DNA from 2 places in the Sinorhizobium sp. NG07B genome. Region 2 is predicted to be linked to the other one. Evidence: predicted binding sites of a transcription regulator. Region 2 holds the regulator's gene; the other holds the start of a gene.
The links. The regulator LexA, encoded in region 2, represses DNA repair genes until DNA is damaged. The targets are predictions, from matches to a motif close to TGTTCNNNNTGTGTTCNG.
Positions count from the first base shown of each region.

Region 1 (4,420 bases), on a different contig from region 2:
ACACTGAACGTTTCCGGCACACGCTCGGGCGCCACGGATGTGCGAATCCGCCCCCGTCGAGAGGAGATGAACCATGGTGCCATCTCGCGACCGGTGCAGCACTTTCGGCCCCACAGAGGTGGATCTGCTGCACAGCATTTTCGAACAGATCCTGGAGGAAAAGGGTGTGGAGAGCAGCGGCGAGAGAGCGAATGAAATCGCCGCACGGTTGATTCGCATTTATCAGTCCGGCGTGCGCGACGTCGCAATGCTGAAAAAACTGTCCGTGCGTCCGCGGGAGTGATCCCACGACGCGAGGTCGGGCCGCCTGCCATCAGTGCAACGTCTTGTTTCCTGGGAAGGGAACGGGAGTGGCTTCGGCCATTTTCGCGGCCATTCGCATCGCGATCACATAGTCTTCGGTGAGCTCCATCAGCGCGAGCGCGATCTCCTGCCACGTCCAGCCGGCGCTTTCGGCCAGACTCGTGAAAATCTGAAAATCCTCTTCCAGCGCGCGCTCGCACTCGACCCGGCGGTCCGGGGGCTGGGGCTGGGTGATCGTGTCGGTGACCTTAGGCATCGTTCCTCCTAGTGAAGAGGGAAACTCGCAGACGAGGAGACCGGTTCCATCGCGCCGTTCCGAAAAGCATCTGGCTGCGGGAGGCTCGATCGAGACGAAGAAAGCGACCGCGCGCAGCGTTACTCCTGAAGGGCGTGGAGACGGTCATGGTTCCGCACAATCAGTGGAAGCGCGACGTTGAGGCTCGGCAAGGTGAGTTCGCGTCCTTTCCCTATGATCGAGCGACCGTCGAGCGATTTCGCGAGGAGTTCCCACGGTCCCGGTGGAACACGAACGCAAGAGCTGGTTCGTGCCGGGAACGACGGCCGCCGGTCGTATCGAGCGGTGGCTGGCACGGGAAGCAGAGCGCGCCGACATCCATGGTGACGCCAAAGGCCGCGACGCCTATGATTTCGAGCCCATCGTCAGCCCATATCTAGAGGTCCGCGACGACCTGCGCATCCGAACGCCCTATTCCAGATCGGTGATCGAATTGCTGCGCGGAATTCCCTGGGCGCATTGGGACGAGGATGGGCGTGTCTGGCGCGTACCCTTCCGGTCCTACGAGGAACTGCAGCGACACTGGCCACGGATCGAGGAGGCCGCTCGACGAAGCGAACCGGGAAAGAAAGCGCCGCCGAGATGCGGAAAAAGATTCCGAGGCAGAGAGAGCGGCGAGAGCGCGGGCCGCGGAAAGGCGTCGCCGCCGCTATCCCCTCCCCGCTGACGATCCGCCGCCCTTGGGCCGCCCGGTTGCGACCGTTCAGTATGGGAGCGTCGTCTTTGTGGATCTCTCCGGCGAAGTCGCCGAGCCGGCGCCGCTGGCGCAATACTATCCGCAAGCGGATCACACCGCTGACCACTTCTGGGGGAGATGGCGCCCACCGACCCTTGCCGAACTCGTCGCGACATGGCCGGCCCGCCGAGAGCCCGGGCCTGAGGCGTTTTCCAGGGGATGGTGGCAGCCGACACTCTCCGAGTTGAGGATCGCCCGCAGAAAAGCCCGATCCATGGCGCGGCGCCAGCAGGCGCGAAAGCCGGTGGGTGCCGACGCGCAGCGAACGCGAGTCGAATAGCGAAGCGACCATCCGTTCAGGCCGAAATTGATCATCCAGACCGCTGGCGGCTTTGCGGCATGTCGAACTGCGGCTATGTTCCTTTTCCGTTCACGCGCGATTCGCGGCAATCCCGCCGCCTTCACAGGACGCGCCTGTTCAACTGGAGGCGGGACGAGCCGGATGAGCGTCGCATATCTGGAAAAGCTGAACGAGCGCCAGCGCAGTGCCGTCTCACACGGTGTCGGACCGGACGCCCATATCGGTGGTCCGCTTCTCATCATCGCCGGCGCCGGCTCCGGCAAGACCAACACGCTTGCCCACCGGGTGGCGCATCTCATCGTCAACGGTGCGGACCCCCGACGTATCCTGCTGATGACCTTCTCGCGCCGGGCGGCCGCCGAGATGGGCCGAAGGGTCGAACGCATCTGCGGCCAGGTGCTCGGCGGCAAGGCCGGGACGATCTCCGACGCGCTTGCCTGGGCGGGAACCTTTCACGGCATCGGCGCGCGGCTCCTGCGCGACCATGCGGGGGAAATCGGTATCGATCCGGATTTCACCATCCACGACCGGGAAGACAGCGCCGATCTCATGAACATCGTGCGGCACGAACTTGGTTTGTCGAAAAGCGAGAACCGTTTCCCCACCAAGGCGACCTGTCTTGCCATCTATTCGCGCACCGTCAATGCGGAACAGCCGCTCGACGAGGTCCTGCGCGATAATTTTCCCTGGTGTTCTGCCTGGGAAAAGCAACTGCGCGAACTTTTCGGCGCCTATGTCGAAGCCAAGCAGGCGCAGAACGTCCTCGATTACGACGACCTGCTGCTCTACTGGGCGCAGATGATGGGCGACGCCGTCCTCGCCGAGGACGTCGGCGGCCGGTTCGACCACGTGCTTGTCGACGAATATCAGGATACCAACCGGCTGCAGGCTTCGATCCTCCTTGCGTTGAAGCCGAATGGTCGGGGCCTCACCGTGGTGGGCGACGACGCCCAGTCGATCTACGCGTTCCGCGCCGCGACGGTGCGCAACATTCTGGATTTTCCGGCAAGCTTCACGCCGGCGGCGGAGATCATCACGCTCGATCGGAACTATCGCTCGACACAGCCGATCCTCGCTGCCGCAAACGGCGTCATCGAGCTGGCCCGCGAACGCTTCACCAAGAACCTCTGGACCGAGCGGGAATCGGCCGAGCGGCCGCGGCTCGTGACCGTGCGCGACGAGGCCGATCAGGCCAACTACGTCGTCGAACTGGTTCTGGAGAACCGCGAAGGCGGAATGCTGCTGAAGCAGCAGGCGGTGCTCTTCCGCACTTCGCACCACAGCGGTGCCCTCGAGGTGGAACTGACCCGCCGCAACATCCCCTTCGTAAAGTTCGGCGGGCTCAAATTCCTGGACAGCGCGCATGTGAAGGACATGCTGGCGGCGCTACGCTTTGCGCATAATCCGCGCGACCGGGTCGCGGGTTTTCGGCTGATGCAATTGCTGCCCGGAGTCGGTCCGCAGACGGCGGGGCGCGTCCTCGAGGCGATCGCCGCCGATCCGGAACCGTTGGCGGCGCTTGCGGAGATCCCTGCCCCGCCGCGCTCCGGCGATGCCTGGACGGCCTTCGCCGGCATGCTGCAGAGCTTGCGATCCGGCCGGACCGGCTGGCCGGGGGAAATCGGCACGGCCCGCGCCTGGTACGAACCGCATCTGGAGCGGATCCATGAGGACGCCGAGGTCCGCAGGGCCGACCTTTTGCAGCTCGAGCAGATCGCCAGCGGCTATCCGTCGCGCGAGCGCTTTCTGACCGAGCTCACCCTTGATCCGCCGGACGCCACCAGCGACCATGCGGGCGTGCCGCTGCTCGACGAGGACTATCTCATCCTCTCGACCATCCACTCGGCCAAGGGGCAGGAATGGAAATCGGTTTTCGTGCTGAATTGCGTCGACGGCTGCATTCCGTCCGATCTCGGTGTCGGCAGCACGGCGGAGGTCGAGGAGGAGCGCCGTCTGCTTTACGTCGCCATGACGCGCGCCAAGGACAGCCTGCATCTGATCACCCCGCAGCGCTTTTTTACGCACGGTCAGCATGCCCAGGGCGACCGGCATGTCTACGCCTCGCGCAGCCGCTTCCTACCTGCAACGCTTCTGCAATTCTTCGAGTGCTCGGCCTGGCCCGTTGCCAAGCCGGCTGCGGCTGGCCAGCGTGATGCGCAGCAATTGCGCATCGATGTCCGGGCCCGCATGCGCGGTATGTGGCGTTAATGCATGTCGCCCAAAGTGTGCAGCGTGAATACGTTTGAACGCGCCTTAGGAAAATGATCGTTGCCGGCTCGCTGGAGCCGAACGCGCCAATTGACGGACGAGCATTGTCGGCGCAGTGATCGAGCGGTCGTCTTTAGCCACGCCGTTCAGAACCTGGAGCAGATCGTAGCCGGCCGGCCAGCGGCCGAAGCCGCTCGCGATGTTGATGTGGCCGGCATGGCCGAGATCGACGAGGCGGCCGCCCCATTCTTCACACAAGATCCGTAAGCGGTCGAAGCGCATATAGGGATCGTTAAGACTGCCGACGACGAGACTTGGAAAGCTAAGCCGCTGTCGCGGCATGCCCCCGAATGCGATCGCCCCCGGATGCAGTCGCTCCGTCTCCTCGAGATCACAGGGGCCGACCAGAAGCGCGCTTCGAATTCGCTCGACAATCGGGCGTCCGGCCAAGGCCGCGACCAACAGGCAGCCCAGACTGTGGGCGACGATGTCGACCGACGGATGCCTGTCGATTTCTGTCTCCAGAGCACTTCGCCAAGCCGCAAGCGCCGGTCGGTTCCAGTCGCCCTGCTCGACG
Region 1 is NZ_NWTD01000003.1:476,450-480,869, reverse strand. Features, by position in the region: gene CO664_RS12130 (hypothetical protein) at 74-283, shown strand; gene CO664_RS12125 (hypothetical protein) at 314-559, opposite strand; gene CO664_RS31200 (hypothetical protein) at 822-1,265, shown strand; gene CO664_RS12115 (ATP-dependent helicase) at 1,777-3,843, shown strand; gene CO664_RS12110 (alpha/beta hydrolase) at 3,889-4,420, opposite strand, start outside.
Region 1: the regulator LexA is predicted to act here: its motif matches at 1,691-1,708, upstream of CO664_RS12115 (ATP-dependent helicase).

Region 2 (4,420 bases):
AATTGCTCATGGCCAGAGCATCCTCGAATAAGCCGCCAGAAGCGCCGCCGGACCCTCTGCCGGCGCGGGTAGAGCCTTGCGTCGCAACGCTCGTCGATCGGCCTCCATCAGGGCGGGACTGGGCCTTCGAGGTGAAGTGGGACGGCTACCGCCTGGCCGTCCATATCGAGACCGGTCGCGTGCGGATCATCACTCGCGGCGGCTACGATTGGACGAGCCGCTTCCCTTCAATCGCTGCCGAGGCGCGGCTTCTTGGGCTGATGACCGCAATCCTCGACGGCGAGGCGGTCGTGCTCGATGAGCACGGCCGCTCTGACTTCGGCATGCTGCAGCGTGCCCTCGGCAGGAAGCCCAGTCTGCACGATCCCCGCGAAATCCTCTTCTTCGCGTTCGATCTCCTCTATCTCGACGGTCGCGACCTGCGCCGGCTGCCACTCAGCGAACGCCGGCGGCTGCTGGAGCCGATCGTCGCCGGCCGTGCCGGTGTCATTCGGCTGTCGGAGGAAGTCGAGGCGAGTGGGGAAGAGTTCTTCCGGATCGCCTGCGAGCACGGCCTCGAGGGGATTGTCGCCAAGCGCCGTGACAAGCCATATCACTCCGGCCGTCGGCCCGACTGGCAGAAGATCAAGTGCGTGCGCAGCGACAGCTTCGTGATCGTCGGCTTCGAGCCGTCAACCGTCCCCGGCGCGATCGGTCGGCTGCTGCTGGCGGCAAGGAGGAGGGGTGAGCTTGTCTATGTCGGCGGCTGCGGAACCGGATGGACGTACGCGGAGTCAGCCAAGCTGCGCGAGCTGCTCGAGGCAATCCGGACGGATTCGCCGGCGGTGAACCTGAAGAGGAAGGGGGCCGTCTTCGTCGAGCCAGTGCTGGTCGCTGAGGCCGAGTATCGCGCCTGGACACAGGATGGCAAGCTCCGGCATCCGTCGTTCAAAGGCATAAGGGAGAGGGCCGACGATGCGACGGTGTTCGAGCTCACAAACTGACGTAAAAATCGGCCCGATGGCGTTTCTGAAAACTCTGAATTCCTCTGAAAAATCAATGTGCCAAAAACGACGGAAAACGAGGTATTTTCGGCCGCTTTTTCAGAAACGATATTGATTTTATTGAAAGTGGAGGGGATTTGCAGTCCTCTGCGTCACCACTCCGCCACGAGGCCTCTCGTGCTCGTAAAATCGAGCGATGGCGGGCGTTTAAAACGAATCCATGTGGAGCGCAAGAGGGAGACGTTCAAAAAAGACGCCCACAAACAGCTTTGAACAGGCCGGAATACGAGAGCGCTTCTTGCCGGTGGCATGGCGGACGCCGAGACCAATAAACGCCGGCCGCAGTAAGCGAGATCACGGAAGGCAAAGAGAACAGTTCTGTCGTCGCGACCGCGCGAAACGACCGCACACAGGATCGGCACAGGAACCCAAATCGGCCTAGTGATAGCGCCGGATCAGACCGACGAGTTTGCCCTGAATTTTCACGCGGTCGGGTCCGAAGATGCGCGTTTCGTAAGCCGGATTCGCCGCTTCCAGTGCGATCGATGCGCCCTTGCGGCGGAATCGCTTCAAGGTTGCCTCCTCGTCGTCGATCAGGGCGACGACGATGTCGCCCGGGCTGGCGGTGCTGGCGTTGCGGATGATCACCGTGTCGCCATCGAGAATGCCCGCCTCGATCATCGAATCGCCCTTGATTTCGAGGGCGTAGTGCTCGCCGCTGCCGATCATCTCGACCGGCACGGAAATCTCGTGCGTATTGTTCTGAATGGCCGAAATCGGCACGCCGGCGGCGATCCGGCCCATGACCGGCACTGTCATAGACGCGCTCTCGACCGGTGGCGTTGGCGCCGGCTTCGGTGCCGGGGGCTTGCCGAGGCTGCCCTCGATGACGCTCGGCGAGAAGCCGCGCCGCGGCTGGGCTGGGCTCGAATAGGCTTCCGGCAGCTTGATGACCTCGAGCGCTCGGGCCCGATTGGGTAGCCGGCGAATGAAACCGCGTTCTTCCAGCGCAGTGATCAGCCGGTGGATGCCCGATTTCGACGCAAGATCGAGCGCATCTTTCATCTCGTCGAAGGAGGGCGGGACCCCGGATTCCTTCATCCGTTCATGAATGAACAGAAGCAATTCCTGTTGCTTGCGGGTCAGCATGCGCGTCACTCCAGATTCGCGAAACAAATCAAGAACAGAAACTATCCGTTCCATATGTGTTCCGCAAGCACTTAATATTCCGTGAACTCATGCGTCGAGGCGCGTCCGCTATCAGGGCGGCACGGACGGTTTGCGGGTTTCGATGGTGGTGAAGACTTGCGTGCGGCAAGCGTCACACATAGGCGAGCGTTTGCTCACCTTTGACGACGCTGTGCATCGTCTTGACAAGCCGTCCTAGTAGGCGAGGCGCAGCCCGCCGGGGCTAAGAACGTCGAAGTCGGGTTCAGGGTAGGGGCCGTACCACTGGGTGTAGGTCGTGTTGCCCGTAGCGCCTGTCGTGGCGCATCCTGAAAGTGTGAGAAGAGCGATTAAGGCGGCGGCGATCAGAGATTTGAGAGGCATGGTAGTCCCCACTTGCGGGAGTTGCCGATATGCAATGATGCCAGGTGCTAAGTCTCTCTCAAATCAGGCTCTTTGGCAAGCGAGGGGCAAGGCGGGAAGACGGCACATCGGGTGGAAAACACCGCTCCCTCTGACTTCGGGTCGCTCGCTTCTTAACGGAATTCGCGTTCGCAATGGGTCTGCTGCGAATACAGTCTGAAGTGGTGGTCGTCCGAGGGTGACGAGCCACGTCGGATCGGCCCGCTACAGAGATGTCGCTGATGTCTTAGCGATGTTCTGTTACCTATGTCTCCGGGTCGGACAAAGGTCGTTTGGTGGAGTCGAAGGGAGTCGAACCCTCGACCTCCGCAGTGCGATTGCGGCGCTCTCCCAACTGAGCTACGACCCCAGCCGTTCACCTATATAGGCGGATTTGAGCGCCCGCGCCAGTCCCTCCCGGCGTCTCGCGTGGGGAGGATCGGGGCCGTCGTGGATGTCACTCGAGGAGAATTTGCTTGAGCGTCGCGGCGTCCTCGATGAAGGCGGCGGGATCGTCATTGGCGACGAATTCCAGCATTGCAAAGCGTCGCCCGGTCCAGCGCGATGCGGGGAGGGCCGTGAGGACGCTTCGCCAATAGTCGGATGCCGATGCCAGGGGAAAACGGTTGCGATTTCGATCCCAGGCGAAGACGTGGACATGAGATACATGCTGACCGATGCGGGCGACCTCTGCGAGCGCCTCGCCGAGCTCCAGCCCGGGCCGCGGCTGCCAATAGAGATAAACATTGTCGTGGGCGATCGCGTCGATCAGGCGGCTTGCCGAGTCGGTCGTGTCAGTCAGCGATTGCGGGTGATATTCCAGCGAGACGGTCACGCGGTGGCGCGCGGCTTCGGCGCCCATGTCGCGGATCGCCTTTGCGGCATCACGTCTTTCGCCTGCGCTGTAGTCCTTTGAATCGCGCCGGCGGGTGCCTGGCCAGATGCGGATATTCGAGGCACCGAGTGCAATCGCGCTCTCGAGCGCACGCCTGAATTCGATGAGGTCGTCAGTCGGTGGCGCGACATAGGATCCGTAGGATGTCGTCAGTTCGGCCCTTGCGCTGAGGAGCCCGACGATCCGGGCGTTGGACGTGTCGCCCGGAGCAATATGAGCGTCGCCTGCCCATTCGATCGCCGCAAGACCGGCGCTCCGGGCTAAGCCGACGATTTTTTCCGGAGGCAAGCTCCTGAAGGTGACGGTGCAGAGCCCCGGTTCGAAATCGCTCATGCCATGCGCTCCAGGTCGTGCTTGCGGACTTCGAACAGCAGCTGCCGGCCTTCCAGAAAGCGCTCGATTTCGTCGACGGCCATTTCGCCGAGTCGCGTCCTCTCAAGTCCGATGGCGCCGGCAATGTGCGGCGTTAGGAAGACGTTCGGCAAATCATAGAAAGGCGACGTTCCTTCCGGCACCTCGGGATCCGTCACGTCGATGACGGCATTGATTGCGCCCGTCTTCAGCCGGTCTATCAGTGCGGCCTCGTCCACGAGCGCACCCCGCGCCGTATTGATCAGTGTCGCACCGTTCTTCATCAGGGACAGCCGCCGCCCGTCGATCATGTGCTGGGTCTCGGGCAGAGAAGGCGCATGCAGCGAGACTATATCCGAATGCGCCATCAGCGTCTCGAGATCGGCTTTTTCGACACCGATAGCCGAAGCGCTTTCTTCCCCGACCAAGGGATCGTAGAGCAGCACCCGATAATCGAAGGGGCGAAGCAGGTCGATCACCCGCCTTCCGATCCGCGAGGCGCCAACGATGCCGATGGTGCGGCGGTAGTTTCCAATAGCCTGCCCCTGCAGCAGCTGGATGCGCTGACGCCCTCTGTCGGCGGCATAAAGGTCGCGGAAGCGAAAAACGTGCTTGCCCGAAA
Region 2 is NZ_NWTD01000001.1:1,675,969-1,680,388, reverse strand. Features, by position in the region: gene ligD (non-homologous end-joining DNA ligase) at 9-983, shown strand; gene lexA (transcriptional repressor LexA) at 1,422-2,132, opposite strand; gene CO664_RS30630 (hypothetical protein) at 2,367-2,534, opposite strand; tRNA gene CO664_RS08025 (tRNA-Ala) at 2,847-2,922, opposite strand; gene CO664_RS08020 (sugar phosphate isomerase/epimerase) at 3,010-3,780, opposite strand; gene CO664_RS08015 (hydroxyacid dehydrogenase) at 3,777-4,420, opposite strand, start outside.